Regions from separate parts of the Gordonia sp. YY1 genome, predicted to be linked through region 1. Evidence: predicted binding sites of a transcription regulator. Region 1 holds the regulator's gene; the other holds the start of a gene.

What was found. Region 1 encodes LexA, which represses DNA repair genes until DNA is damaged. Its sites were predicted from a motif close to CGAACANNTGTTCG; they were not measured.
Region 2: cofD (2-phospho-L-lactate transferase) is a predicted target of LexA. The motif match lies at 4,167-4,180, and genes of this name have one in related genera.

Annotation. Positions count from the first base shown of each region.
Region 1 covers NZ_WXYI01000002.1:408,848-431,264, forward strand. Annotated here, with positions in the region: gene BPODLACK_RS05085 (PTS fructose transporter subunit IIABC) at 1-577, opposite strand, end outside; gene pfkB (1-phosphofructokinase) at 637-1,602, opposite strand; gene BPODLACK_RS05095 (DeoR/GlpR family DNA-binding transcription regulator) at 1,599-2,369, opposite strand; gene BPODLACK_RS05100 (phosphoenolpyruvate--protein phosphotransferase) at 2,504-4,204, shown strand; gene lexA (transcriptional repressor LexA) at 4,182-4,889, opposite strand; gene BPODLACK_RS05110 (LysM peptidoglycan-binding domain-containing protein) at 5,126-5,692, shown strand; gene nrdR (transcriptional regulator NrdR) at 5,792-6,259, shown strand; gene hrpA (ATP-dependent RNA helicase HrpA) at 6,233-10,219, opposite strand; gene BPODLACK_RS05125 (aminotransferase family protein) at 10,281-11,540, shown strand; gene BPODLACK_RS05130 (alkyl hydroperoxide reductase) at 11,775-12,308, opposite strand; gene BPODLACK_RS05135 (peroxiredoxin) at 12,319-12,906, opposite strand; gene BPODLACK_RS05140 (hydrogen peroxide-inducible genes activator) at 13,037-13,969, shown strand; gene BPODLACK_RS05145 (DEAD/DEAH box helicase) at 13,974-16,079, opposite strand; gene BPODLACK_RS05150 (PAC2 family protein) at 16,076-17,056, opposite strand; gene BPODLACK_RS05155 (hypothetical protein) at 17,310-17,975, shown strand; gene BPODLACK_RS05160 (DUF4192 domain-containing protein) at 18,067-19,161, shown strand; gene BPODLACK_RS05165 (metal-dependent transcriptional regulator) at 19,228-19,923, opposite strand; gene BPODLACK_RS05170 (acetoin utilization protein AcuC) at 20,084-21,340, shown strand; gene BPODLACK_RS05175 (bifunctional acetate--CoA ligase family protein/GNAT family N-acetyltransferase) at 21,333-22,417, shown strand, end outside.
Region 2 covers NZ_WXYI01000007.1:147,969-155,286, reverse strand. Annotated here, with positions in the region: gene manA (mannose-6-phosphate isomerase, class I) at 1-889, opposite strand, end outside; gene BPODLACK_RS11895 (hypothetical protein) at 886-2,034, opposite strand; gene BPODLACK_RS11890 (DUF3499 domain-containing protein) at 2,205-2,765, opposite strand; gene BPODLACK_RS11885 (metallopeptidase family protein) at 2,869-3,390, shown strand; gene BPODLACK_RS11880 (WhiB family transcriptional regulator) at 3,487-3,750, opposite strand; gene cofD (2-phospho-L-lactate transferase) at 4,467-5,501, shown strand; gene BPODLACK_RS11870 (coenzyme F420-0:L-glutamate ligase) at 5,498-6,847, shown strand; gene BPODLACK_RS11865 (NUDIX hydrolase) at 6,844-7,318, shown strand, end outside.

The sequences.
Region 1 (22,417 bases):
TGATCGCGACGATGTGCGGCCGGTTCTGCGCCGGCGTCCGGGCGGTGACCGGGGTGTCCGTGGCCGGCGCCATCGGCGCTGCCGGGGAAGTGGTTGCGGTCGTGGTCTCGGTCTTCTTGGCGTCGGGATCGATGGCCTCGGTGACCAGTTCGATGATGCGTTCGTCGTTCTCGGCGGCGCGGAGGGACGCGACGAAGTCGGGGCGGACCAGCGAACGCGCCAGGGAGCTCAGCACTTTCATGTGCGCCGCCGCACCGCCCTCGGGGGCGGCGATGAGGAAGACGAGGTCGGCCGGCCCGTCGGGTGCCCCGAAGTCGACCTGGCGCGACAGTCGCGCCATGGCAAGGCTCGCCGTCGTCACCGATGCGGTGCGCGCGTGAGGGATGGCGATGCCGCCGGGGAGCCCGGTGGCCGACTTGGCTTCCCGCTCGAGTGCCGCGCGGGCCAGATCGGCGGGGTCGGTGGTCCGTCCGGCAGCGGCCAGGGCGTCGGCGAGGGTGGTGATGACGGCGGCGGGGTCTGCACCGGCGTCGACGTCGAGACTCACCGTCTGGGCGGTGATGATCTGCTCGGTCATGGGATGTCCTTCGGCATGGAGAGGGGCGGAGTGGTCGGGTGCCCGGTGGGGGATTCGGTTCAGTTCATCGGGGCGGCCCCGGAGAGTTCCGTGACCGTGACCCCGGACAGGTCGAGGTGGTGGGGGGTGGGGGAGGAGGTGCCCGCCAGTGCGGCGGCGGCCGAACCGTAGGCGACGGCGGACCGCAGACAGTCGGGAGCCGACGCGCCACGCGTCTGCGCGACGAGGAATCCGGCGAGGGAGGAATCACCCGCGCCGACGGTGCTGCGCGGAACGGTGGGTGGCGGCGTCGCGCACCAGACGCCCGCCGCGGTGGCGAGGACCGCGCCCCGTGCCCCGAGCGTGGCCAGCACGGCGCCGCCGATCTGCTCGACGAGCGCCGTGGACGCGGCGACGATGGGACGGAGGTCGTTGCGGGAGAGCGATTCCCGCAACTCTGCCGGATCGGTGCCGGTGAGTTCGGCGAGTTCGTCCTCGTTCGGCTTGATCAGGTCGACTCGTCCGGCGGCGGCCGCACGCAGCGGTGCTCCCGAGGTGTCCACCGCCACGCGGCAACCGGCGGTGACCAGGGCGTCGGCGACGGTCCGATACCAGTCCTCCGGTACGCCGGGCGGCAGTGATCCGCACAGCGTGACCCAGTCCGCGCCGTCCGCGTAGGTGCGGATCAGTGCGCTCAGCGCGGCCAGTTGAGCCGCCGTCAGGCTGACGCCCGGGGCATTGATCTTGGTGGTGGTGCCGTCGGCTTCGGCAATGGTCACGTTCGAGCGCACCTCGCCGTCCACGGGGACCGCGTCGTAGGGGAGTCCGAGCTCGTCGAGGGCGGCGAGCAGCGGGTCGCCCGCACGCGCCGGGAGCAGTGCCCGGGTCGGTAGTCCGGCGGCGGCGACGGTGCGGGCCACGTTGACGCCCTTGCCGCCCGGTTGGGCGCGGACCACACCGGCTCGCTGGACCTCGCCGCGCCGGAGCGGGGTGTCGAGTTCGAGGGTGCGGTCGACGCTGGGATTGGCTGTGACGGTGAGGATCATGCGATCACGACCTCGACGCCGCGGGCGGACAGGGCGGCCGAGAACCTCGGATCGATACCGGAGTCGGTGATCAGGACGTCGATGTCGTCGATGCCGGCGAATCCCGACAGCTCCTCGCGCTCCATCTTCGAACTGTCGGCGAGGACGACGACGCGTCGGGCCGCGGCAACCATCGCCGCCTTCACCGCCGCCTCGTCGGGGTCGGGCGTCGACAGACCGTGCGCTTCGCTGAGGCCGTTGGTGCCGATGAATGCGGTCGTCACGCGCAGCCGTCCCAGTGCGGCGACCGTCTCGGCGCCCACCGTGGCCTGGGTGAGTCCGCGGACGCGACCGCCCAGGGCGTGCAGACCGTCCGCATGGCGGCCGGCGAGCAACCCGGCGATCGGCAGGCTGTTGGTGATCAGCGTCAGATCGCGGTCCCGCGGCATGACCTCCGCGGCACGGAACGTGGTGGTGCCGGCGTCGAAGAGCACCGATCCGCCGTCGGGCGGCAGGAAACGGAGGGCGGCGCGGCCGATGGCGGCCTTCTCCTCGATCTGTTCGGTCTCCCGTTCGGCGATGCCGAGTTCACCGATCACCCGCATCACCTCGGGGCGGACGGCACCGCCGTGGACGCGCTGCAGGTGCCCGCCGCGTTCGAGAACGGCCAGGTCGCGCCGAACCGTCTCGCTGGTCACGTCGAACTTCGCGGCGAGCTCGGCGACCGAGGCGCGCCCTGCGACGCGAACCTCCTCGGCGATGGCCTGCTGTCTCTCCTCGGCGTACACACCGGCTCCGTTCTGATCGTTCCTGCTCACTCGGCCACCGCGAAATGTGGGAATATGTGGCTTTGAATGTTGTAGTAACTGTGTTTACGCCTTTTTATGTTGACAAGTCAAGCCAAATTTGTAACCGTGGTCACATGACGCAGATTCTGACGGGGACGCCGGTCGTCGGTGGTGTGGCTCATGGACCCGCACTGTGGCCGGGACGCCGTCCCGACCACAGTGCGGAGGCGCTCGGCGCCGGTGTCGAGATCTCCGAGGACCAGCGCCCGGAGGAGGTCGCACGATTCACTGCGGCGGCAGGCGTCGTCGCCGCGCGACTCCGTGAGCGCGCGTCGCAGAACACCGGCGTCGCCGCGGAAGTACTCGCCGCCACCGCCGGACTCGCGGAAGACCGCGGCTGGATCGGTGCGGCGTCGGCCCTGATCGCCAGGGGTACGCCGGCACCGTCGGCCGCCGTTGCCGCCACCGAACAGTTCGCCGCGGTGTTCACCAAGCTGGGCGGCCTGATGGCCGAGCGGGTCACGGACCTCAACGACGTCCGCGACCGCGTGCTCGCCGAGCTCCTGGGACTGCCCGAACCCGGGTTGTCCACGCCGGAGGTGCCCTCGATCCTGCTGGCCGACGACCTCGCACCCGCCGACACGGCCGGCCTCGACCCCACCACCACGATTGCCCTCGTGACGCGACTGGGTGGGCCCACCAGCCACACCGCGATCATCGCCCGTCAGCTCGGCATCCCGTGCGTCGTCGCGGTGTCCGGACTCGTCGGGATCGATGCGGGTACGGCGATCCTCGTCGACGGCACCACGGGTGAGATCGCCGTCGACCCCGATGACACCGCCGCGCGAGCCCGAGTCGAGGAGTATCGGCGTCACGCCGCTCGCGTCGCCGGATGGTCGGGTCCGGGTCGCACCGGCGACGGGGTGGAGGTGGCGATCCTGGCCAACGTCGCCGACGGGTCGTCGGCCCGCGCAGCAACCGATCACCCGGTGGAGGGTGTCGGACTGTTCCGTACCGAATTGGCCTTCCTCGAGCGCGCCGAGGAGCCTTCGGTCGACGAGCAGGCGGGCATCTATCGCGAGGTGCTGGACGCTTTCGACGGCCGCAAGGTGGTCATCCGCACCCTCGACGCCGGCTCGGACAAGCCGCTGCGCTTCGTGACCCATCCCGACGAGGCCAACCCGGCACTCGGTGTGCGCGGCGATCGAATCGCCTTGGCGCACCCCGAGATCCGCGCGCGCCAGCTCGACGCGATCGCCCGGGCGGCGCTGGAGGCCGACGCGCAGCCGTGGGTCATGGCCCCGATGATCGCCTCACCCGCCGAGGCGGCGACATTCGCCGCGCAGGTGCGCGAGCGTGGACTCGTCGCCGGTGTGATGATCGAGGTTCCCGCCGCGGCGATCCTGGCCCCGGCGATCCTGGCCGAGGTGGACTTCGTCTCGATCGGCACCAATGACCTCACGCAGTACACGATGGCCGCTGACCGAATGTCCGCCGAGCTCGCATCGCTGACCGATCCGTGGCAGCCGGCCGTGCTGCATCTCGTCGCAACGGTCGCCCGGGCCGGACGTGATCAGGGCAAACCGGTGGGCGTCTGCGGAGAGGCCGCGGCCGATCCGCATCTCGCCTGCGTGCTGGTCGGACTCGGGGTGACCTCGTTGTCGAGCGCTCCCGTCGCGGCGCCCGCGGTCGGCGCCCGGCTCGGCGCGGTCACCCTGGCAACCTGCGAAAACGCGGCGGCGGCCGCGCTGGCCGCCACCGATCCGGCTGCAGCTCGCGCGGCGGTCGCCGCGGTACTCGACAGTGACGAGGTCAGACTCGCCTCATCACGGTGACGACCTTGCCGAGGATGACGGCCTCGTCGCCCGGGATCGGGTCGAACAACTCGTTGTGCGGCATCAGCCAGACATGACCCTTCTGGCGTTTGAAGGTCTTGACCGTGGCCTCGCCGTCGATCATCGCGGCCACGATGTCGCCGTTGTCGGCCACGTTCTGCTGGCGGACGACGACCCAGTCGCCGTCGCAGATCGCGGCGTCGATCATCGACTCGCCGACGACCTTCAGCAGGAACAGCGATCCCTCGCCGACGAGCTCCCGGGGGAGTGGGAACACGTCCTCGACGGCTTCCTCGGCGAGGATCGGTCCGCCTGCGGCGATCCGGCCGAGCACCGGTACGAAAGTGGGTTCGGGCAGTGCTCCGCCGGTCGGCGAGGTCGGCGTCGGGGGTTCGCTCGGCGCGATGTTCACCGCCCGCGGACGGTTGGCATCACGTTTGAGAAGGCCCTTGCGTTCGAGCGTCCGCAGCTGATGGGCGACCGAGGAGGTCGAGGTGAGACCCACCTCGTCACCGATCTCGCGGATGCTCGGCGGGTAACCGCGTTCTCGCACGGATTTGCGGATCACCTCGAGAACTCCGCGCTGCCGCGGCGTCAGCGACGCCTCGGCAGCCGCCATGTCCGCCGGGGTGACGGGCTCGTCGGCGCCCCGCGCTCCGGTGCGCTTACCGCCGTCATCGCTCATGATCGGGTTCCTCTCGATTCCGAACGTGCTGGTAGATCGCTTGTCTTTCGACGAGCCTAGCCGAGAACGCCGACCGCATCAAACATTTGTTCGACGTGTCGCGAGACAATTGTCGGAGTGCCGTGCTACAAATCGAACATCAGTTCATCGAACGGATGATCGACATTCGAACAGTTCGACCGGGACGACGCGGTCCCACTCACGAACACCGTTCGACCGGATACACGGAGGGCACCATGCGCACCGCCACTCTCATCGACCCCGTCCACCTCGACCCCGCCCGGCACGACCCCGCCCGGCACGGCGGTCCCGTCCGCGGCGACGTCCTGGAGCGTCCGCGCCCGACACGTCGGGGAGACGCCCGGCGGCCCGTCGACAACCGTCCGGTGCCGGAATCGGCGGTCCGGGTCCGCCGCGTCGCGTCCACCCAGTGCGCGTCGCCGGTGGGTATGCGCGGTCGTGGACCGGTGGTCCCGGCGTGGCGTCCCGCCGAGGCGGCTCCCGCGGCCGTCATCCGCCGGCGTCGCCGCACGGCGACCGCTGTCCTCGCCGGCGTCGCGCTCGCCCTGGCCGTGTGGGTCATCGCGGTCGTCGGCCAGAACTACGCCGCGTCGGTCACGCCTGCCGCGGTCGGCACCGAGGTCGTGCACGTTCGGTCGGGTGACTCGCTGAGCACGATCGCCTCGCGGGTCGCCCCCGAGATGCCGCGTGAGGCCGTCGTCGACGAGATCATCCAGCTGAATGACCTCGCGTCGAGCGGGCTGCGCGTCGGCCAGCCGCTCCTCACCCCCCGGTACCACTGAGGCCGGGCGGTATCCTCGATGCCACAGGGACCAGCCGAGCACCGGCCCGGCATGCGGCGCGGCTGCATCAGAGCGTCCCGTGACCTGCGTGAGGATACGATGCGCTGCCCCTTCTGCAAGAACGACGACACCAAGGTCATCGACTCGCGTGTCGCTGATGAGGGGCAGGCCATCCGGCGCCGCCGCTCCTGCGTGGAGTGTGGGCGACGCTTCTCGACCGTGGAGAGTGCGGTCCTCTCGGTGGTGAAACGCAACGGCGTCACCGAACCGTTCAGTCGCGAGAAGGTGATGCGAGGTGTCCGGCGCGCATGCCAGGGGCGCCACGTCGCCGAGGACGCTCTCGCCCAGCTCGCCCAGCAGGTCGAGGACACCGTCCGCGCCAGTGGTTCGGCCGAGATCCCCAGCAATGAGGTGGGACTCGCGATCCTGAAGCCGCTGCGGGACCTCGACGAGGTCGCCTACCTGCGCTTCGCGTCGGTGTACCGGTCCTTCGACTCCCTCGAGGACTTCCAGCGCGAGATCGACGACCTCCGGGCCGCTTCAGCCGAGTCGGTCAAGAGTTCGTAGGACCCGCTTCTCCGACACCGGGAACGCGGTGCCCAGCCGTTCGGCGAACAATCCGACCCGCAGCTCCTCGACGAGCCACTGCGCCTCGTCGTTGACGTGCGCTTTCCGGTGTTCGGGTACCTGGGCCAGCCGCTGCGCCCACCGTTCGGTCACGCGGTCGATCACGGCGACTCCGGCCTGATCTCGCGCGGCGGAAGCCGGGAGTGCCGTCAACCGTGCCTCGGCGGCCGCGAGGTAGCGCGGCACGTTCTCCAGATGATGTCGCGGAGTGGCGGCCACGAATCCGTCGAAGACGAGGTTGTCGAGTTGTTCGGCGACGTCGTCGGCGGCGAGCGAACCCGCATGACGGTCGATCGCGGCGCGTACCGGCGCCACCGAGCCGAGCGACTCCACCGCGAGAGAGAAATACTCCGGAGCCGACTCGGTGATCCGTGGACGGATCTTCTCCGTCAGGGTGCGGAACGCCTCGGGTGAACGCACGGCGGACGCGGTCCCGGCGTGAAGGCCGGCGACGACGTCGCGGATCGCCCGGCGTGTGCAGTCGGCCAGCAATGTATCGAGATCCGCATAGGGACTCTGGCTCAACGCCAGCCGGCCGGCGGCGCCGAGCGAACTCGCCACGCGCCGGTGCAGTGGCGGGATCGCCAGGTCGAGGAGCGCGACGATCCCCCTCTCCGCCAGGCGATCTCGGGCCTGCTCCGACACCGCGTCGATCACGACCACCCCGCGTGTACGTCCGGCGTCGTCGGTGATCGCGTCGACGGTCGGGTACCTGGTGAGGCGCTGACCGGCGATGTCGACGGTCCGCTGCGCGGCGAGAGTGCCGATGCCGTCGTCGGTCCAGCTGCGATACAGCGTGCGTTTCACCGTCTTCGACGCCGCGGGCGTCGTCGCACGCTGAAGCTCGTCGATCGAGTCGGCACGCGCGGTGATCCGTCCGTCGTCGTCGGCGACCGCGAAATGCATCCGCAGATGGAGGGGAATCCGGTCGAGGTCGAAATCGGCGGCGGTGACCGTCATCTGGGTGATCGTGGTGAGTTCGCGGGCGAGCCCGACCGCGAGCGGTTCGCTGCGAGGCGTGAGACGGGCCAGCGCCAGGTCGGCGAACCGCTGGGCGGGGGACATCGACTTGCGCAACCTCTTGGGCAGCGATTTCACCAGTGCGGTGGCCAGTTCCGACCGCATCCCGGGCACGGACCAGTCGAAGCCCGCCGACCGGACGTGGGGCAGCAGTGCGCGCGGGATGATCACGGTGACACCGTCATCGGGTGCGCCGGGTTCGAACCGGTAGCGGAGCTCGAGTCGGGTGTCGCCCTGCTGCCACGCACCCGGATAGTCGGTCGGTGCGGCCTCGGCGGTTGCCGTGACATCCTCGGGCTTGAGGTCCAGAAGGGCAGGATCGCTGCGCCGTGCCTTCTTCCACCACGTGTCGAAGTGACGTGCGGAGGTGACCTCGGCGCCGACCCGGTTGTCGTAGAACTCGAAGAGCTGATCCTCGGTGATCACGAGTCCGCGTTCGCGCCTACGGTTCTCGACGTCGGCGGCGGCCTCGAGGAGGGCGCGGTTGCGTTCGAAGAACGGGTGCTGGGTACGCCAGTCTCCCTCGACGAGGGCATGGCGGATGAACAGCTCGCGCGAGACGACCGGGTCGATGGGACCGTAGTCGACGCGGCGACGGGCGACGAGGGTGACGCCGTAGAGGGTGACCCGCTCGTACGCCATCGCGGCGCCACGTTTCGACGACCAGTGCGGCTCGCTGTGCGTGCGTTTGACCAGATCCCCGGCCAGTTTCTCCGCCCACAACGGATCGATCCCGGCGACCGTGTGCGCGAACAGCCGGGAGGTCTCCAGGACCTCCGCGGCCATGATGAACGCCGGCGGTTTCTTGGCCAGCGGCGACGCCGGGAAGATCATGAGCGTCGTGTTCCGCGCCCCGGTGAATTCACGACCCTCGGTGTTGCGGACCGCGATGTTGCTGAGCAGACCCGACAGGATCGCGCGGTGGACGGCATCGGCGTCGACCTGCGGCAACTCCTCGCCGGCCGGACGCACGGGCCAGTCGAGATCCTTGACGATCTCGGTGAGCTGACGGTGCAGGTCCCGCCACTCCCGGATGCGCAGGAAGTGCAGGAACTCCCGCTCGCACATCCGCCGGAACCTGCTGCCGGACAACTCCTTGCGCTGTTCGTCCAGGTATCGCCACAGTTCGACGTAGGACAGGAAGTCCGACTGCGGCACGACGAATCGACGATGGGAGGCGTCGGCCGCCTCGCGATGTTCGGCCGGCCGTTCGCGCGGATCGGGCAGCGACATCGCGGACGCGATGACCAGCAGGTGGTCGAGGCAGCCGAGTTCGCGACCCGCGATCAGCATGCGGGCGATCCGCGGGTCGACCGGTATCCGCGACATCGAACGGCCGACGGGGGTGAGGCGCGGCGGGCCGCCTTCGCGGCTCACGGTGATCGCGCCGAGTTCGGTCAGCACGCCCATACCGTCGCGGATCGCGCGCTCGTCGGGCGGCTGGACGAACGGGAAATCCGCGATCTCACCGAGTTTGAGCGAGGTCATCTGCAGGATGACCGCGGCCAGGTTGGTGCGCAGGATCTCCGGGTCGGTGAACGCCGGCCGCGAGTCGAAGTCGTTCTCGCTGTAGAGCCGGATACAGACACCCGGCGCGACGCGACCGCATCGGCCGGCGCGCTGGCGGGCGCTGGCCTGCGAGACCGGTTCGATGGGAAGACGATTCACCTTGGTGCGGGTCGAGTACCGGCTGATGCGAGCGGTGCCGGTGTCGATGACGTAGCGGATGCCGGGCACCGTGACCGATGTCTCGGCGACATTGGTGGCCAGGACGATCCGTCGACCGTTCGACGGAGCGAAGACCTTCTGTTGGTCGGCGATCGACAGACGTGCGAACAGCGGGACGATCTCCGCACCGCCATCGCGGCCGGTTCCGGTGCGGCGCCGCAACGCATCCGCGGTCTCGCGGATGTCGCGCTCGGTGGGTAGGAACACCAGGATGTCGCCCCGGCCGCCGGCCCACAACTCGTCGATCGCGGCGTCGATGCCCTGGATCTGGTCGAGGTCGGCGTGCTCGCCGCCCCCGGTGTCGTCGCCGCTGTCCGGGCGTTCCTGGAGGCTCAGGGGCCGGTAACGGATCTCGACGGGGTAGGTGCGACCGGACACCTCGATGACCGGCACCGAGGCGTCGGGTGTGCTGAAATGCCGTGCGAAACGGGCGGGTTCGATGGTGGCCGAGGTGATGATCACCTTCAGGTCCGGTCGTTGCGGCAGCAGCCGGCGCAGATAGCCGAGGATGAAGTCGATGTTGAGGCTGCGCTCGTGGGCTTCGTCGATGATCAGCGTGTCGTAGCGCCGCAGCATCGGATCGGTGGCGATCTCGCGGAGCAGGATGCCGTCGGTCATCACGCGGATCAGGGTGTCGGCCCCCGAACGGTCGGTGAACCGGACCGAGTAGCCGACCGCGTCACCGAGTTCGGTGTCGGTCTCGTCGGCGATGCGTTTGGCCACCGAGCTCGCCGCGATACGACGCGGCTGGGTGTGCCCGATCGTGCCGCGGATGCCGCGCCCGAGTTCGAGGCAGATCTTCGGTAGCTGTGTTGTCTTACCCGAGCCGGTCTCGCCGGCCACCACCACGACCTGATGGTCCCGGATGGCGTCGGCGATCTCCTCACGAGCTGCCGACACGGGGAGTTCGTCCGGGAAGCGCAGCACCGGCACGCCTGCCCGGCGCCGTTCGAGGCGGTTGCGTGCCTTGGCCACGTCGGCGACGAGCTGCTCCCACTTGCGTGGGTCGGGGGTGCGGCCCAGCTTGTCGACCCGGCGGCGGAGTCGGTGAGCGTCGAGGATCCCCACCTCGTCGAGCGAGCGCAACAGCTGGGATCGGGAGATGCCGGGCTGAGGATCTCGCGGGGCTGGATCTGGGGACTCGACCGACATGATGTCTCCAGGATATGGGTCGCTGCCGGGGGTGTTCACCTCGCCCGGCATCATGGGGGCCATGGCTGATTCTTCGAGGGCACTGTCCGATACTCCTGGCGCTCTGTGGCACGGTTTCGCCGACATGGGTGCGGTGACCGCGAGTGGCCCGTTCGTCGTGACCAAGGGTGAGGGAACCCGCATCTGGGACCGCGACGGCAAGTCCTATCTCGACGCGACGGCCGGTCTCTGGTTCACCAACGTGGGCCACGGCCGCACCGAGATCGCCGACGCGGTGGCGCGTCAGCTCGGCACCATCGCGCACTATTCCAACTTCGGGGACATCGCGAGCGACGTCACGCTGCAGCTCGCCGACGAGCTGGCCGCGATCGCACCGGTGCCCGGTTCCAAGATCTTCTTCACCTCGGGCGGCAGCGACTCGATCGACACCGCGGTCAAGCTCGCCCGCCGGTACTGGGTGGAGCAGGGCAAGCCCGGCAAGCGCGTCGTCGTCAGCCGCACGAAGGCGTATCACGGCATGCACGTCGCCGGTACGTCGCTGGCGGGCATCCCCCTCAATCACGACGGCTACGGCGAGCTCATGCACGACGTGCAGAACGTCGACTGGGATGACGCGAAGAGCCTGCTCGGCCTCATCGAGCGGGTCGGTGCGGACAACATCGCCGCGTTCTTCTGCGAGCCGATCATCGGTGCCGGTGGCATCTACCTGCCGCCGGCCGGATACCTGGACGAGGTTCGCGCGATCTGCCGCGACCACGACGTCCTGTTCGTCGTCGACGAGGTCGTCACCGGCTTCGGTCGTATCGCCGGCGACTCGTGGTTCGCCTCGGCGCGCTTCGACCTGCAGCCGGACATGATCACCACTGCCAAGGGCCTCACCTCGGGCTATGTGCCGATGGGTGCGGTCTTCATCGCGCCGCGCGTCGCCGAACCGTTCTTCGCCGGCGGCGTCTGGTGGCGCCACGGCTACACCTACGGCGGTCACGCCGCCGCGGCGGCCGCCGCGCTGGCCAATCTCGAGATCATCCGCCGCGAGAACCTGCTCGCGGAGGCGACGCGGCTCGAGGGGGATCTCGCCACGGCGTTGTCCCCGCTGGCCGACCTCGATTCGGTCGCCGAGGTGCGCACCGGCCTCGGTGCGGTCACCGCGGTCCAGCTCGCCGACCCGGCATCGGCTCCGGCGGCGGTGGTGAAGCTGCGTGAGCACGGTGTCAGCACGCGCGCCGCGGGACAGGGCGCGCTGCAGATCTCGCCGGCCTTCGTGATGACGACCGACGAGGTCGGCGAACTCGCCGACCGTATGCGGGCCGCGCTGAGCTGAGCACAAGCGCCCCCTGATCCGAAAGTAGCGACCCGACCCCTCGCTCCCTGAGGTGCGAGGAGCGTAAGCGACGAGCCTCGAAGGGCTGGTGAGGATTTCGGACGCATCTCGCCAGGGCCTTCGTGGCTCGCTTCGCTCGCGCCTCAGGCAGCAGAGGGGCCGCCCGCGCGGCAGTGGATACAACAAGGCCCGGTTACCGAATCGATAACCGGGCCTTGTTGTCTGGACGCGCTATCAGGCGTTCGCGAGCACCTCGGTGGTGGCGATGGCCTGGGCCACGCCGGTCACGATCGAGGCGACCTTGAGGGCTTCGAAGATCGCCTCCCGGTCGACGCCGGCCTCGCGCAGGGTGTTCTCGTGGGCGGCGACGCAGTGCCCGCAGCCGTTGACCGAGGATACGGCGAACGACCACAGCTCGAATGCGGCCTTGTCCACGCCCGGGTTGCCGATGATGTTCATCCGCAGGCCGGGACGCAGGTCGTCGTACTTGCCGTCGAGAAAGCCGCGGCCACGGTAGAACACGTTGTTCATGCCCATGATCGACGCGGCGCCCAGGGCGGCGTTGTACGCCTCGGCCGACAGGATGTCGGCGGCCTCGTCGGCGATCTCGCTGAGCACCTTGGCGTTCTTGGTGGCGGCGGCGGTCGACAGCAGCGTGCCCCACAGCTGCTCTTCATTCAGCGCGGTGGTCCGGCTGATCGAGCCCAGGTTGAGCTTGAGGTCCTTCGCGTACTCCGGAAGGGCTTCCTTGAGGTTGTCGATACTCATCTGATCCCCTCTAGACGCCCGAGGACATGAGCTCGCCGGCGTTGATCGTCGGGTCGCCCTTCTTCCAGTTGCAGGCGCACAACTCGTCGGACTGCAGGGCGTCGAGGACACGAAGGACCTCGTCGACGTTGCGTCCCACCGAGCCCGCGGTGACCGACACGAACTGGATCTCGTTGTTCGGATCGACGATGAAGGTGGCGCGGTCGGCGACCCCGTCGGCGTTGAGAACGCCTGCAGCGGTGGCCAGTTCGCGCTTGAGGTCGCTCATCATCGGGAAGGGGAGGGTCTTCAGGTCCTCGTGCTGTGCACGCCACTGGAAGTGGACGAACTCGTTGTCGACCGAGGCGCCGAGCACCTGGGTGTCGCGATCGGCGAACTCGTCGTTCAGCTTGCCGAATGCGGCGATCTCCGTCGGGCACACGAACGTGAAGTCCTTGGGCCAGAAGAAGACGACGCGCCACTGACCGGGGTGGTCGTCGGAGGTGACGGTGGTGAAGTAGTCATCGGGCTGCTGGGCGTTGACCTTGCTGAGGTCGCCGCCGATCACGGCGGTGAGGTTGTAGGCGGGGAACTGGTCACCGATGGTGAGCAGGGCCATGTATCGCTCCTTCAGCTGAGTGAGTGAGTGTACGGAAACTGCGCGCGAACGAATTTCGCGACGTACGAGTACCATCGTGCCGGATTTTGCGCGAAAGCGAAACGTGATTAGTAGCACTACACTGATAGCCATGCCCGATAAAACTTATCAGCCGACCGTCGCCGGACTGCGCGCCTTCGTCGCCCTGGCCCAGCGCAGACACTTCGGTGCCGCCGCAACGGATTTGGGCGTGAGTCAGCCCTCGCTCTCGCAGGCCTTGTCGGCGCTCGAGGCGGGCCTCGGGGTGACGCTCGTGGAGCGCACCACGCGCCGCGTCCTGCTGACCCCGGACGGAGAGGAACTGCTGCCGCGGGCGATCGCGGCCGTCGACGCCGTCGACGAGTTCACGGCGGCGGCCGCGGGTGCCGGACGGCCGTTGCACGGGACGATCCGTCTCGGTGTCATCCCGACCGTCGCGCCCTATGTGCTGCCGGCCGTGCTGCGCGGTCTCGGTGAGAGACTTCCCGACCTGCGCCCTCGAGTCGTCGAGGAGCAGACCGCCCGTCTCGTCGAGCAACTGCGGGGCGGGACGCTCGACGTGGCGCTCCTCGCGCTGCCGCTCGAGATCCCAGGGATCGTCGAGGTGCCGCTCTACACTGAGGATTTCGTCCTCGCCCTGCCGGCCGGGCACGCTCTCGCCGGAAAGCGCCGAGTGGATCCCAGCGCCCTGGCCGACCTGCCGTTGCTGCTCCTCGACGAGGGGCATTGCCTGCGGGACCAGGCGCTGGAGGTGTGCGCGCTCGCGGGTGTGCGTCCTGATCTGGGACAGACCCGCGCGGCGTCGCTGACGACGGCCGTGCACTGCGTCGTCGGCGGTCTCGGGGTGACCCTCATCCCGCAGACCGCGGTCGCCTCGGAGACCGCATCGGGGGACCTGGCGATCGCCACGTTCGCCTCGCCGCGTCCGGGGCGCCGGATCGGGCTGGTGTTCCGGCGGTCCGCACGCCACGACGAGTCGTATCGGGAACTCGGGTCGATCATCGGTGAGCTCGTCGCCGAGACGGGCGCCGTCACGTCGGTCTAGGCGGTCAGGCCTCCGCAGCCTCGGCGGCGAGTGCCTCCCACTCGTCGACGAGGCTCGAATCGACCTCGCGGACCATGGTGCCGAGGTCGACGACGATCTGTTCGATCTCCGGCGTCACGGCGCTGGTCGGAACACCTTGGCGCAGAACCCGATAGCAGTCGGACAGGTAACGCAGCACGACGCCCTCGCTCCGGGCCAGCCCGTACGCGGAGATCAGCTCGGTGAAGGTCATGGCCTTCTCCAGCATCTCGCGGAGTACCGACTTCGGGTTGGGCGGGAACGACGCCACCCAGGGGTGGCCGCGCCGATAGATCTCGAACGCGCCGAAGATCTCCTCGAAGAGGGGTTGCGGCCAGGAGATGTCCTCCAGGCGCGACATCCGTTCCTCGTACTCGATCCCGTCGGCCTTCATCTCGGCGATCGCCGCGTCCCGGGCCACCTTGCGCTGGGCCAGCAGCAACGGCCGCGGGTTCTCCAGCGTCGACTCGAGAATCGAGATCACATCCAGTGCGTACGTGGAGGACTCCGGGTCGAGGATCTCGAACGTGGCCATCGCGAAGGCCGACAGCGGATTGGTCAGCGCGAAGTTCTCCGGCATGTCCACGCTCATCGCGATGTGCCGTCCGGTCTCATCGGGGGCGTCGAGCTGCACGACGATCCCGGCATCGCGCAGACCGCGGTACAACTCGATGGTGTGCTTGATGTGGCGCAGTTGACGATCACGCGGTTCGTGGTTGTCCTCGAGCAGGTGCCGGACGGCGGCGAAACAATCGCCGGGCCGACCCAGGACCTCGAGCAGCATCGCGGTGGTCATCTGGAAATGCGACCGCAACGGCTCGTCGGGTGCGTCGATCAGCTGGGTGAAGGTCTTCTCACCCCAGGATACGAAGCCTTCGGGAGGCTTGCGGCGCACCAGCTTCCGCAGCTTCTTGGGATCGTCGCCGGCCTTGGCGACGGCGCGGGCGTTCTCCACGTCGTGCTCGGGTGCCTGGGCCACCACATAGCCGACGGTGTCGAAGCCGGCCCGGCCGGCGCGGCCCGCGATCTGATGGAACTCCCGCGCCCGGAGGCGGCGGACGCGACGGCCGTCGTATTTGCTCAGCCCGGCGAACAACACCGTCCGGATCGGCACGTTGATGCCCACGCCGAGGGTGTCGGTGCCGGCGATGACCTTCAGCAGTCCCTGCTGCGCAAGACGTTCGACGAGCCGCCGGTATCGGGGGAGCATCCCGGCGTGATGGACGCCGATGCCCGAGCGCAGCAGCTTCGACAAGGTGTTGCCGAAGCCGGTGGAGAACCGGAAGTCGCCGATGGCCTCCGCGATCGCGGCCTTCTGCTCCTTGTCGCAGATCTTGACGCTCAGTAGTGCCTGCGCGCGTTCGACGGCAGCGGCCTGGGTGAAGTGCACCACGTAGATCGGTGCACGTCCGCGCTCGACGAGATCGGCGATCGTCTCGTGGATGGGCGTCATCGCATAGTCGTGTTCGAGGGGCACGGGACGCTGGGCGCCGGTGACCTCGACCGTGTCCCTGCCGGTCCGGCGGGTGAGGTCGTCGACGAAGAAGGAGACGTCGCCGAGCGTCGCCGACATCAGCAGGAACTGGGTGGAGGGCAGCTCGATGAGCGGCACCTGCCACGCCCAGCCACGGTCGGGTTCGCCGTAATAGTGGAACTCGTCGGCGACGAGCGTGCCGATGTCGCTGTCGCCACCGGCCGCCAGGGCGAGGTTCGCGACGATCTCGGCGGTGGCGCAGATGATCGGCGCGTCCGGGTTGACCGTCGCGTCACCGGTCAGCAGGCCGACCTGGTCGGCGCCGAACATCGCGCACAGCTCGAAGAACTTCTCGCTGACGAGGGCCTTGATCGGCGCGGTGTAGAAGGCGCGCTCACCCCGGCAGCGCGCGAAATACAGGGCGCCGGCGGCCACGAGCGACTTCCCCGAGCCGGTCGGGGTCGCCAGGATGACCTGGCTGCCGGCGAGCAGCTCGAGGAGTGCCTCTTCCTGGTGCTCGTACAGGTCGAGGCCGCGATCGGTCCACCACTGCGTGTAGGTGTCGAGCGCCTGGTCCTCGTCGTCGACGGGCGCCAGGGCCGCCGCGCTCGCGGTCAGATCGACGATTGCGGTCCCTCGTCTCCGGGCTCGTCGTCCTTCGAACTCTGCTCGGCGGCCTGTTCGGCGAGGAATCGTTCGAGTTCGGCACCGAGCTCGTCACCGCTGGGCAGCGACTCCTCGGCGGCCAACAGCGACGCGCGCTCCTCGGCGGCCTGCGTGAAGGTGTCGTACTGGGTCTCCAGTGCGGTGACGACCGACTCGATCTCGCTGTTGCCCTCGACCTCGGTGTCCACCTGTGCGCGCACCTTCGCGGCGGCGCTCTCCAGCGCGGCGAGCGGCAGGTCCAGACCGGCCAGCTCGGCGACTGCGCCGAGCAGTCGCGCGGACGCGGCCGGGTAGTTGGTCTGCGCCAGGTAGTGCGGCACGTGGACTGACAGGCCCGAGGCCCGGTAGTCGTGCTCGCTCATCCGCAGTTCGAGCAGCATCGAGGCACTGGCCGGCAGCTTCATCGCCGAACCCCAGCGGGGGAGGTTCCCCAGGGCGTCGGGGTCGCTGCCGTGTGCGGTGATCGACGGCGGGCGCGTATGCGGCACCGCCATCGGGATCGCGTTGAGACCGATGACATCCGTGACTCCGAGTCGGTCGGACAGGCGGCGCACCGCGTCGACGAACTGTTCCCAGCGCAGGTCGGGTTCGGCGCCCGCCAACAGCAGGAAGCCCTTGCCCGCGTTGTCGCGGATCGCGTGCAGCGTCAGTGCCGGCATCTCGACCTCGGTGAAGGTCTCCCCGCTGAACGAGATCGTCGGGCGCCGGGAGCGGTAGTCCATCAGTTCGTCGGAGGAGAACGTCGCGACCAGTTCCGACTCCAGGCTGTCCCGGAGATGGGTGGCCGCCAGCGCGACGGCGTGGCCGGCGTCGGCGAACCCCTCGAGCGCATGGATCAGAACCGGGCCCGTGCCATCGGCACGGGTGACCTGCGGAGCGGGAAAGGCGAGTTCGTACAGCGCGTCGTTCCGCGCAGGTTGCTCGTCCACGTCATCCCTCCTTGTACGTGGCAGCCGTGGCACAGCACGGCTGGATTCTCGTCATATGTCTCATTGTCTCGCACCGGGGTCGCGGGTGAGCACGGGCATCCGGCGAAACACCAACAGTGCAACGACATCGTCGCGCCGGGGATTCCCGAATTGGGTGTGTCACCCGCGTGGGTGAGCGGTCGCGGTGGCACAGTAGATCGCTGTGACCCCGGCAACCGTTACGCCCCGTACGTCTTGTGGCCGCCGCCTGCGCGTGTTCGTGCTGGCCGCTGCCTGCACCGTTCTCGCCGGTGGCGTCCTGTCGGCGTGCTCGATCCAGGGCGACGCCCAGTCGTCGAATCCGGACCTGTCGTCGAGGTCGGTGGCCGCCTCGGATTTCCCGGGTGGTCCGGCGAGCCCGATCCCGCCTCAGGCGGTGGCCAACGCGCTCGCCGACGTCACCGGTGGTCCGGCACCCGGACAGGGGAGCAACACCGAGGTGTCACCGGCCGAGTGCGCACCCTCACCGGTGTCCGCCGACGGCGCGGTCGCCCTTCTCGGTCCCGGGACCGCGGAACGATCGACCCTGACCACCGTCGTCGCACACGTCGACACGTCGCTCGCCGAGGTCGTGGGCCGCGCCGAGAAATGCCCGGAACTGACCACGACGACCTTCGGTGCGTCGTCGACAGTGACCACTGAGGTCCTGCCCGCACCGCCGGCACCCGACGGCGTCGCGACCGCGACCATCCGTCGCACGATCGTCACCGGTGGTGGTACCGCGCCGGTGACCACCAGCTCGCTCGCCCTGATCGGCGAGCGCGACGGGGTTCGCGTGTATGCCGAATATCGTTGGCCCGCAGCAGGTCCGGTACCCGCAGAGGATTCGGCGGCGCTCGACGAGCTGTTCACGAAGGCGGTGTCGGCGGCCTTCGGCTGAGACCCGCCGGCCTGTGGACGGGCCGCGGAGGTTGTCCACAGGTCTCCCGGCTCGCCGTCGTGGGGGCCGGGCACGACAGATGCTCTCGTGCATGCCCAGATTCTCGGCGTCCTCGCGCCTCTACCGTGACCCCATCGATCCGACGACGCTGCTCACGGCGATCCCGGCGCTGCTCGGCTTCCTGCCGGAGCGCTCGATCATCGTCGTCGCCTTCGCGCCCGACCGTGGGATCTCGGCCACCATGCGACACGACCTGGCCCTCGACGACACCGGGAACCCGACACCCGAGCTGTCCACGGTGCTGGCCGGCCTCGGGTCGATCACAGATTCCTATGGCGCCGAGGAGGTCGTGGCGATAGTCGCCGACGACCGTTTTCCGGCCGACAGTGCGCAATATCGGCGGGTGCTCGCGATCGCCGACCGGCACTTCGGCGCGATCGGGGGCGTCGCTGCCGGATTCGCGGTGGCCGCGTTCGATCCCGGGGCGCCGTGGTCGGTCATCTGGTGTCCCGACGGGCAGGCGTGGTCGATCGACGTCGTCGACGACCACGGTGGAGTTCTCGACGATCCGCAGACCTGTCCGACCGCCATCGCCGAGGCCGTGAAATCGGGCCGTCGAATCCTGCCGCGCCGGTCGGAGATGCGGGCGATGCTCGAACCCGTCGACGGCGAATGCAGCGCCTCACGGCCGGGCCCGGACTGCGACGACTGTCGGGTCCTCCCGGTCGGGTCGCTGTCCGACGCACACCTGCTGGACCTGGTGATGGACTCGATCGCCGACGCCGGGGAGTCGCTGGACTGCACCGAGGTCGCGCTGCTGGAACAGGCCGTCGTACGACCCCGCACCCGCGATGCGCTGCTCGTCCTCGCGGTCACCGACCTACGGGAGGACGCTGAGCTGGTCTGGCGGGAACTCACCCGGCGACTCGCCGGGCCCGGACGGGCCGGGGCCGCGACCCTGCTCGCGCACCTGCACTACATCGGTGGGGAAGGGGCCTACGCGGGCGTCGCACTCGACGTCGCCCTCGAATCCGACCCGGACGCGAAGCTCGCCGGACTCCTCGACGGCTGCCTGCGCTCGGGAGTCCGACCCGGCAAACTGTGGGAGATGATCGACGGTTCGTACGCCACCGCCCTGGCGCTCGGGGTGCGGATGCCGGAGATCACCCGGCGCGCCGCCGGGTGATCTCCGGATGTGACGGCCTCAGACCTTCACTGCCTCAGACTTCTACTGCCTCAGACCTTCACTGCCTCAGACCTTCTCGACGACCTTCTCGACGAACACCGAGTGCGCCATGTCCGGGGAGAGCTCCAGACCCTCGTGCCCGGGCGTGTTGATCGTGATGATGCCCGCGGAGTTGGTCACCGTCACCCGGGCATTCGGCACCACCCCGGCCTCCCGCAGCTGCGAGATGAGACCCACGTCGGACTGTGCGTGCTCCGACAGGCGCCGCACGATGACGGCCACGGTGTCGCCGGCGGGCAGATCTGCGAGACGGGTCGCGCCGTCGTCGGTAGTGGGCACCTCGACGCCGAGCAGTTCCAGACCCGGGATCGGGTTGCCGTAGGGCGAGGTCGTCGGGTACTCGAGCACGGCGAGCAGACGACGTTCGACGTTCTCGCTCATGACGTGCTCCCAGCGGCAGGCCTCCTCGTGGACCTGATCCCAGGGCATGCCGATCACATCGACCAGGAGCCGCTCGGCGAGGCGATGCTTGCGCATCACCGCGACGGCCAGCGAACGGCCGCGCTCGGTCAGCTCGAGGTGGCGGTCGCCCGCGACGCGCAGAAGTCCGTCGCGCTCCATCCGGGCAACGGTCTGGGACACGGTCGGACCGCTTTGGTCGAGGCGCTCGGCGATGCGCGCCCGCAGCGGCACGATCCCCTCTTCCTCGAGGTCGTAGATCGTCCGCAGATACATCTCGGTGGTGTCAACCAGATCGTTCACTGTGCCCAATCCCTTTCGTCCCCGCCAAGATTACCCTGTTTACCCACGGTGACCGCCCTCTCAGGGGCCGTCGTCTCGTCACCACGACCCTGACGGTACGCACGTGTGGTCGAACCGACATCGCTCACCCGGCCGCGAGTTGAACCACTAGCCTGAACGTGTGACCGACACTTCTGCGACGGCCGTCATCTGGAGCGAGGACTTCCTGTCCTACCGGTGGGCCCACACCCACCCGATGAACCCCGTGAGGCTCGCGCTGACGATGACCCTCGCCCAGAGCCTCGGCGTGCTCGACGACGTCGAGACCGTCCCGCCGCAGGCCATCGACGACGACGCGCTCACCGTGGTGCACAGCCGCGACTACATCGACGCCGTCCGCGCGGTGGGTTCCGGCACCGCGTCGCTGTCCGGTCCGCTCCTCGAGCGGCTGTTCGGACTCGGCGACGCCGACAACCCGGTGTTCGCCGGGATGCACGAGGCCGCCCGGCTCCTCGTCGGCGGCACCCTCGCCGCCGCGCAGACCGTGGCCTCCGGCGCTGCGACCCGCGCGGTCAACATCGGCGGCGGCATGCATCACGCGATGCGGGCACGCGCCGCGGGCTTCTGCATCTACAACGACTGCGCGATCGCGATCAGATATCTGCTGGACAAGGGATTCGACCGGATCGCCTACATCGACGTCGACGCCCATCACGGCGACGGCGTCCAGGTGGAGTTCGCGGCGGATCCGCGGGTGATGACGGTCTCGCTGCACCAGCATCCGGCGACGCTGTGGCCGGGGACCGGCTGGCCGACCGAGGTCGGCGACGGCGACGCGCAGGGGAGTGCGGTCAACCTCGCGCTGATGCCCAACACCGAGGATCGGCTGTGGCTGCGGGCCTTCCACGCCGTCGTGCCGTCGCTGATCGCCGGGTTCAAACCGCAGATCATCGTCAGCCAGTGCGGCGCCGACAGTCATCGCGCCGACCCGCTCACCGACCTGTCGCTCACCGTCGACGGTCAGCGCGCGGCGATGATCGCGATGCGTGAGCTCGCCGACAAGTACTGCGAGGGGCGCTGGATCGCGGTCGGCGGCGGCGGATACGGCGTGGTCAACGTGGTGCCGCGCAGCTGGACCCACCTGCTGGGCGTGGCGCTCGACCGCGAGGTGGACGTCACCGCGACCATCGACGAATCCTGGTGCGCCACAGCCGAACAGATCTCGACGCAGGTGCATTCCGACTACGCCCGGCCGCCGGTCGGGGTGATGGGTGACGGCGGTGACGTCGATTATCAGCCGTGGGACGGCGACGCCGGCCAGGAGCCGCCCGAGGGGGTGAGCGCGACGGCACAGCGACAGACCGATCGCGCCATCCTCGCGACCCGCCGCGCGGTGTACCCTCTGCACGGTCTCGACCCGGAGGATCCCCGTGACTGATCAGGACGTGTCGTCCACCCCAGAACACTCCACGACCGCGCCGCAGGCGTTGGCCGATCAGCCCGAACCCCGTGGCGCCTGGGACTATCCGCGGCACTGGATAGCCGACGTGCTGGCCTCCGACGGCGGTGTCGTGCACCTGCGGCCCATCGTGCCCGACGACGCCGACCGGATCGTCGCCTTCCATTCCAAGCTCTCCGAACGAACCCGCTACATGCGGTACTTCGGTCCGACGCCCACCCTGCCGCCCCGTGAGGTGGCGCGGATGACGACCGTCGACCACCAGCAGCGCGTCGCGATCGTGGCGGTGCTCGGTGGCGAGATCATCGCCGTCGGCATCTACGAGGGGCTCGCCTTCGACGGCAAGCCGGAGTCGGCCGAGGTCGCCTTCGTCGTCGCCGACGAACACCAGGGCCGCGGCCTCGGACCGGTCCTGCTCGAACATCTCGCCGGCGCCGCGGCCGAGAACGGTTTCACCCGCTTCGAGGCCGAGGTGCTCAGCGAGAACCCGAACATGGTCGCCGTGTTCCGGGACGCCGGCTACCAGCTGGCCCGCAGCTTCGACGGCTCGACGGTGCATGTGGAGTTCCTGATCGACGCCACCGAGGCACTGCTGTCGGTGCGCAACGCCCGCGAGAACGCGTCGGAAGCCCGCAGCGTCGCGAACCTGCTGCGCCCGACCTCGGTCGCGGTGATCGGCGCGTCGACCGACCCGAACAAGGTCGGAAACGCGCTGCTGGCCAACATCATCGCCGGGGGGTTCACCGGTCCGGTCTTCCCGGTGAACGGGCCCGCCCGAGTCGAGGAGGAACCGCCGAGCCCCGGGTCACAGCGCCCGGGCCGCCCGACGTCGCCGAACCGGCGGCGCACTCACGAACGTCCGCCGTCGGTGCGCGGCATCCGCGCCTACGAGACGGTGCGCGACATCCCGGATCCGGTGGACCTCGCGGTGGTCGCGGTCCCGGCGTCCCGGGTCAACGACGTCCTCGACGACTGCCTGGTGAAGGGCGTGCGGACCCTCGTCGTCGTGTCGTCCGGTTTCGGTGACTCCGGCGAGGAGGAGGGTCTGGAGAACGA
Region 2 (7,318 bases), on a different contig from region 1:
GCTCGGGCACATCGATGTGCTTGGGCGTGAGGCCGCCGCGCAAGACGTTGTCGGAGTTGGCCATGATCTCCACGCCGGTGCCACGGAGGTACGCGTGCAGATTGCCGGCCGGCAGGTACAGACCCTGCCCCGGCTCGAGGTGCACGTGATTGAGCAGCAACGAGGCGAGCACACCGGGATCGTTCGGATAGTCCTCACCGAGTTCACACACCGTGCGCAGTTCGGCGGCGAACTCCGTGCGCCCCGCGCTCAGCACCTCGATCGCGCCGTGCAGTACCGCGGGCACGAGCTGACGTATCAGCGACTCCGGCAGTGTCAGCCAGGTGGTGAACACCGCCCGGAGCCCCTCTGAATCAGGTTGCCCGACAAGCATTCCCAGATAATGGTCGAGTTCGCTGACCTGAAGTTCGCGAAGCAGGGCGATGGTCTCGTGCGGATCGCGGAAACCGGCCAGCGCATCGAAGGGCGTGGTGGCGACCATCAGCTCCGGCTTGTGCCACGGATCGCGGTAGTTGCGGTCGCGGGCGTCGATGGCGAGGCCACGCGCGTTCTCCCGTTCGAACCCCTCTCGCGCCTGTTCCGCGGAGGGGTGCGCCTGCAGCGACAGGGCCTCTTCGGCGGCGAGGACTTTCAGCAGAAACGGGAGCCGATTGCCGAACTCGGCCGCACTGGCCGTGCCGAGTGTCGCCACCGGATCGGCGTCGATCACCTCGCCGAGGTCCTGCTCGGGACCGGAGGGGTCGACACATCGCGCCGAACCTGCCGGGTGCGAACCGAACCACAGCTCGGCTTCCGGATGGGCCGACGGGACAGGCCTGCCCTGAATCGACGCGATGGCCGTCCGTGAACCCCACGCGTAGGGGCGCACCACTCCGTCGAGAATCCTCATTGCACCGTGTTCCCAATCAGGCGGAGATACACCGCCGCCATCTCGACCCGCAACGCCACGACCAACAAACCGAGAACGTCCCCCGGGCCGTCGGCCACCGGGTCCTCACCCGGTGCCGGACGCCGGTCGTCCCACGGTTGGCCGCCACCCGGCGGCACCCCGCCTGCCTCGTCGGCACCGACAACCAGATCGACGTCGCCCAATCCCATCACTCGCTGCCGGGTGTACCACTCGCGCCGGGGAGTCGACACCACCATGATGCGGGGAGCCGGCTCCTGTGCCGGACCGTCGAACTCCGGGTCGTAGAAGATCGTGTCGGCGGCCGGCGCTCCGCCCGGCCGCGACTCCAGGAGCCGGGACATCCTCGCCACGTCGCCGAGTTCGGCGACTGCGCTGATGATCCCGGCGAACCCGACGAAGCTGGAGGCGGCGTGAGCGGCCAGGACCGAACCCGCCGGCGAATCCGACGTCCAGACGGCGGGACGGCCCTGCACGCGGACCGCCAGCGACTTGGCGCGATTGTGGAAGGTCTCGCGGGAAGGATGCGATCCGGAGGCCTCGGCGTCGAGCGCGTCGGCCAGGTCGTCGAGGACGGGCGTCGGGCCGGTGACACGGACCTGCGTCAGTGCGCCGAACACCGCCAGCAGTGCCGCGACGAAACCGACGAAACGGAAGCGCGGTTCGACGTCGAACCGCGGAGAGAGGTCGATTCCGTTGCCGCCCAGGGCATCCCGCAAGGGGCCGGCGATCGGCGCGGCCACGACCACCTCCGCCCGACGACGCTGGGCGCGCGCGGCGGCATCCGCCAGCGCCATGTCTCCGGCATCCTCGCCGGCCACGATCACGACGTCGAGAGGACCGACCCAGCCAGGCAGGACGGGACCACTCACGACCGGGACGTCGACACGCGCTGCGAGGGTGGCGACACTCAGCTCGGCCGCCCGATGCGAGACCTCGCTGGAACCGTGGACGACCACGATGCTACGTGGTCGGAGGTCCGCGAGAGGGGCGAGGACACCCTCACGAACGGCCTCGGCGGTGGCACGGACCTGCGCTCCGGCGAGCGCGACGGCCCGCAGCAGTCCGTCGACGTCCGCGGAGAACAACTCCTCGGCATCGTCGAGGTCGGGTGTACCGGTACGCATGGAACCAGCGTAGCCAGGTGCGGGGACACACGCCCGGGTACGCGACACAGTCACCCGTTCGATTCTCGGACCGGGTTCGGACGGGCGGGCGGGTCCGGGCCGGAGCACGAATGATCCGCGGCCCCCGACGGCGACAACGGGTTCCACGCCCCCCGCGTGGTGGTGTCCGCTCAGTCGACCGGATCCGGGAGTACGCGGAGATGACCGCGGCGGCCCGGACGTGGCCGCGTCTGGTGGCGCGGCACTCCCGGAACGGCCGGCGGCTGCGACGGCGAGTCGACCGGCCCGGCGCGATGGCGGCCGCTCCGGCGATCCGCGAGGGCGGCCTCGTAGGCGGCATCGGCCGCGCGTGCCTCGTCCCGAGCCCGCGAGTCGAAGGCGTCGAGGGAGTCCACCGGCATCCGATCCGAACCACGACCGAGGGGCCCGCGATCGACGAAGCCCGGGCGCGCACCCCCGGCGACGGCGCCGGCCTCGCGGACGGCCTCGGCGAGGGCGGTCAGTTCGTGGTCCTCGGCAGGTGCCGAGAATCCCCGCTCACTGCGCAACATCTCCCACCCCCGCGGCACGGTGATCCGCCGGGCGTGATCGTCGCACAGATCCCAGGAATGCGGCTCCTCCGAGGTCGCCAGTGGACCGATCACCGCAGTCGATTCGGCGTAGACGAAGGTCAGGGTAGCCACCGCGGATCGGGCGCAGCCGGGTCGGCAGCACAGACGGGGAAGCTTCACGTGACGAGATTAGCCCGCCCTGTCCGCAACCACAGATTCGACACGCTCACAACGGGCCGAGGCGGGGGCGACACGAGCCACTGCGACCTCTTAGACTCGCGCCATGCGCATCCACCCGAAGCCGACGCAGCGCGGCTCATACGGCCAGCCGGGACTTCGTCGTGGCCGACGACGGGTCGAACGGTACCGAGACCGGCGAGGACGCGGCCTGCGTTCCCCGCTGCTGCCGCAGAACGTCCCCGCCTACAACACCCGATCCGATGAGTTCGACGCCGTCGCGCTGGAGGCCTTCGCCGAGATCGACGCGCAGTGGCACGATCAGCTCTCCGGACTCGACATCGCCGTCGACGAGATCCCGCGCCTGCTCCCCCGAGATCCCGAGACCGTCGAGTGGCCCGACGAGGTGACCGCCGACGGTGCGGTTCCGCTTGCACGGCTGATCCCGGCGGGGATGGACGTCCACGGGGTTCCGACGCGGGCTCAGATCATCCTGTTCCGCCGGCCGCTGGAGTCCCGCGCGAAGAAGGGGACAGATCTTCTCGAGTTGGTACACGAGGTTCTCGTCCAGCAGGTCGCGACCCACCTGGGCGTCGACGAAGACACGATCGACCGCGGACCTGAATGATCCGCGGTCGATGATCGCGTTCGACGATGACCGTCGAGCGTCCAGCTGTCGCTGGTCTATTCGTCTGTTCTGACGACGCCGTTCCGGCGACGTCGGTCAGATGATGCCGCGCTTGATGCGACGGCGCTCGCGCTCCGACAGCCCGCCCCAGATACCGAAGCGTTCGTCGTTGTGGAGCGCATACTCCAGGCATTCCGCCTTGACCTCGCAGCCCTGGCAGATGCGTTTGGCCTCACGTGTCGATCCACCCTTTTCCGGGAAGAACGCCTCGGGATCGGTCTGCGCACACAGTGCGCGGTCCTGCCACTGCTCCTCGACCGCGTCGAACAGGTCGTCGAAGTCGTTGGGCACCAGGGCCAGATGACGACGACCCGCCGACTCGTCCGCGTCGGCACCGGCGAGACCGGTTGCGTCGGCGGCGAATTCGACTGAGGCCGCACGCGCGGTGCCGCCGATCATCGAATCGTCAACGGGGCCAAGGGTACGGAATTCTGGGGTACCGATCTCCGGGGCGGATGTCATCACGGGAGACTCTGCGATGAATTGCGGGCGATCATGTGGTTCAAGCGGATTGCCGATCGGGTTGTTCAAAGCCATCGTCGGCGCCTCCTAGCTCGGGATGTTGGTCGTAATCTGTCCTTTGCGAACACGACGTGCTGCCGTACCCACCACTGCTGCCACACCACTTGTACTCCGGGTGCGCGAACTCCCTGCATCCGTTGTACACAGCGCCCGAGCGACGGCACTCGATGCCGGCACCGACCCTCTGCCGAGTTCGAACACATGATCGAATCCCTTGGAGGCCAGTAGTTCTCGACTTCGAATGTTCTCGATCTCAAACTCGGAATGACACTGATGTGATTAGACACGCCGAGGGCGGTCCCGGTCAAGTTGAATCGAAGAATTCCCTTTACCATCGCGTGCCGACAAATCTGTGACTCGACACGACGATGACGCGAAGGCGAAGCGAAGATCACACTCACGAGCCCTCCTCCCAGCCCGCCGGACGGGCATGACAGCGGCGTACGAACCCTCGCGGCCGACCACTAGAGTGGCGGTGTGAAGGAGTACCTGCTGTGAAGGTGACCGTACTCGTCGGCGGCGTGGGGGGTGCCCGTTTCCTCCTCGGACTGCGCGAATTGCTGGGTGTCACCCCGTTCCCGCCGCATCCGGACGACCCCACTCTCGGTGTCGGCGAACATCAGATCACCGCGATCGTGAACGTCGGCGACGACGCGTGGATGCACGGCGTGCGCATCTGCCCCGACCTCGACACGTGCATGTACACCCTGGGCGGTGGCATCGACCCCGAACGTGGGTGGGGCCGGCGCGGTGAAACCTGGCACGCGAAAGAGGAACTCGCCGCCTACGGGGCGGACCCGGACTGGTTCGGCCTCGGCGACCGTGATCTCGCCACCCATCTGATCCGCACCCAGATGCTCGACGCCGGGTACCGGTTGTCCGATGTGACCGCCGCCCTGAGCCGCCGATGGAACCCGGGGGTGCGCCTGCTGCCGGTGACCGACGACCGGCACGAGACCCACGTGGTGATCGCGAAACCGGACGGCGACGAGGGCGAGCGGGTCGCGATCCACTTCCAGGAATGGTGGGTGCGCCACCGGGCGCAGGTCCCGACCTTCGGCTTCGCGCAGGTGGGCTCGGACGACACCACGCCCGCACCCGGTGTCCTCGACGCGATCGCCGACGCCGACGTCATCGTGCTCGCGCCGTCGAATCCGGTGGTGAGCATCGGTGCGATCGTGAGTGTTCCGGGAATGCGCAGCGCACTGCGGACCACGACGGCCCCGGTGGTCGGCGTCTCCCCGGTCATCGACAACCGACCGCTGCGCGGTATGGCCGACGAATGCCTGTCGGTGATCGGCGTGGAATCGTCGGCCGAGGCCATCGCCGCCCATTACGGGGCCCGCAGCGGCAACGGCATCCTCGACGGCTGGCTGATCGCCGAGGGCGACCACGCACGCGTCGACGGCATCTCGATCGGTTCGGCCCCGCTGCTGATGACCGACCCGCAGGCCACCGCGCAGATGATCCGTGCGGCCTGCGCGCTCGTCGACGTGGCGCTGCCGGACCAGAACGTGGGCACCGCGTGAGCGAGCTCGCCGATCATCGCGCCCCGGACGGCCTGGAGATCCGGCCCGTCACCGGGCTCCCCGAATTCACCGACGAATCCGACGTCGCCGCCGAGGTCCTCGCCGCCGCACCGTGGCTGGAATCCGGCGATGTCCTGGTGGTGACGAGCAAGATCATCTCCAAGGCCGAGGGCCGCATGGTCGACGCACCCGCCGACCCGGAGGAACGTGATGCGCTGCGGCGCAAGCTCGTCGAGGCCGAGTCGGTGCGCGTGCTCGCCCGCAAGAACCGCACGCTCATCACCGAGAGCCGTCTGGGTCTGGTCCAGGCCGCAGCCGGGATCGACGGTTCCAACGTGCGCTCCGACCAGCTGGCCCTGCTCCCCGAGGATCCGGACGGCAGCGCGGCACGGTTGCGGGCCGCCATCGCCGAGCGAACGGGCCTCGAGGTCGCGGTGATCATCACCGACACGATGGGCCGTGCGTGGCGCACCGGGCAGACCGATGTCGCGATCGGCTCGGCGGGCATCGCCGTCACCCACCCGTATGACGGTGGCACCGACGACTACGGGAATCCGTTGGTGGTGACCGACATCGCGGTCGCCGACGAACTGGCCGCGGCCGCCGACCTGGTCAAGGGCAAGCTCGCGGCTGTCCCGGTGGCCGTCGTCCGCGGGTTCGCACCCGTCGACAACGGTTCGACCGCCGCCGATCTGATCCGGCCCGCCGAAGAGGACCTGTTCCGGCTCGGCACGGAGGAGGCCATCGCCCTGGGGCGGCGTCAGGCCATCCGCACACGACGTTCGGTGCGCGCCTTCGACGACCGACCGGTCGATCCCGACGACATGCGGACCGCACTCGGGGAAGCCCTGACGGCGCCCGCGCCCCACCACACCCATCCGGTGCGGTTCGTGTGGGTGCGGTCGGTCGAGCGGCGTCGTGCGTTGCTCGATGCGATGAACGCCGAATGGCGCGCCGACCTCGAATCCGATGCCAAGACACCCGAATCGATCGAGAAGCGGCTCCGTCGCGGTCGGATTCTGTACGACGCACCCGAATTGGTGATCCCGTTCCTCGTGCCCGACGGTGTGCACGAGTACCCCGACGAGCGACGCAACGCGGCCGAGCACACCATGTTCACGGTGGCCGCGGGCGGCGCCGTGGCGAGCCTGCTCATCGCGCTGTCGGTCCGCGGGATCGGCAGCTGCTGGGTCGGATCTACGATCTTCGCCGCGCCGACGGTGCGACGCGTCCTCGAACTCGACTCGTCGTGGGAGCCGTTGGGCGCCGTCGCCATCGGGCACCCGCTCGAGGCCGCCCCGCTGCGCGACGCCGCGCCGACCGACGAGTGGGTGGTCGAGCTGTGACCGCGGAGTCGCTGCACGCCTCGGCGGTCGAGGCCCTGACCGCCTGGCAGGCGCCGGACTCGGCGCAGGACAGCCTGCGGCACGCCTACCTCGCGCTCCTCGCCGCCACTCCCGACGCCTGCCTGCGCGCCTGTGCGGCAGGTCATCTCACCGGGTCGGCCATCGTCTTCGACGCCGATCGAAGCCATGTGCTGCTGACTCTGCATCCGCGCGTGGGCAGATGGATTCAGCTCGGCGGACACTGTGAGCCGACCGACGAGACCCTGGCCGACGCCGCATTGCGGGAAGCCCGTGAAGAATCCGGCATCCCGGGTCTCGACCTCGATCGCGTCGGCGGCAGTGGTGGCATCGTGCACCTGCACACCCACCCGATCACCTGTTCACTCGGCGTGCCGACCAGGCATCTCGACGTGCGCTACCGGGTGGTCGCCGCCCCGACTGCCGACGGCAGCCTCCCGGCGTTCGAACGCA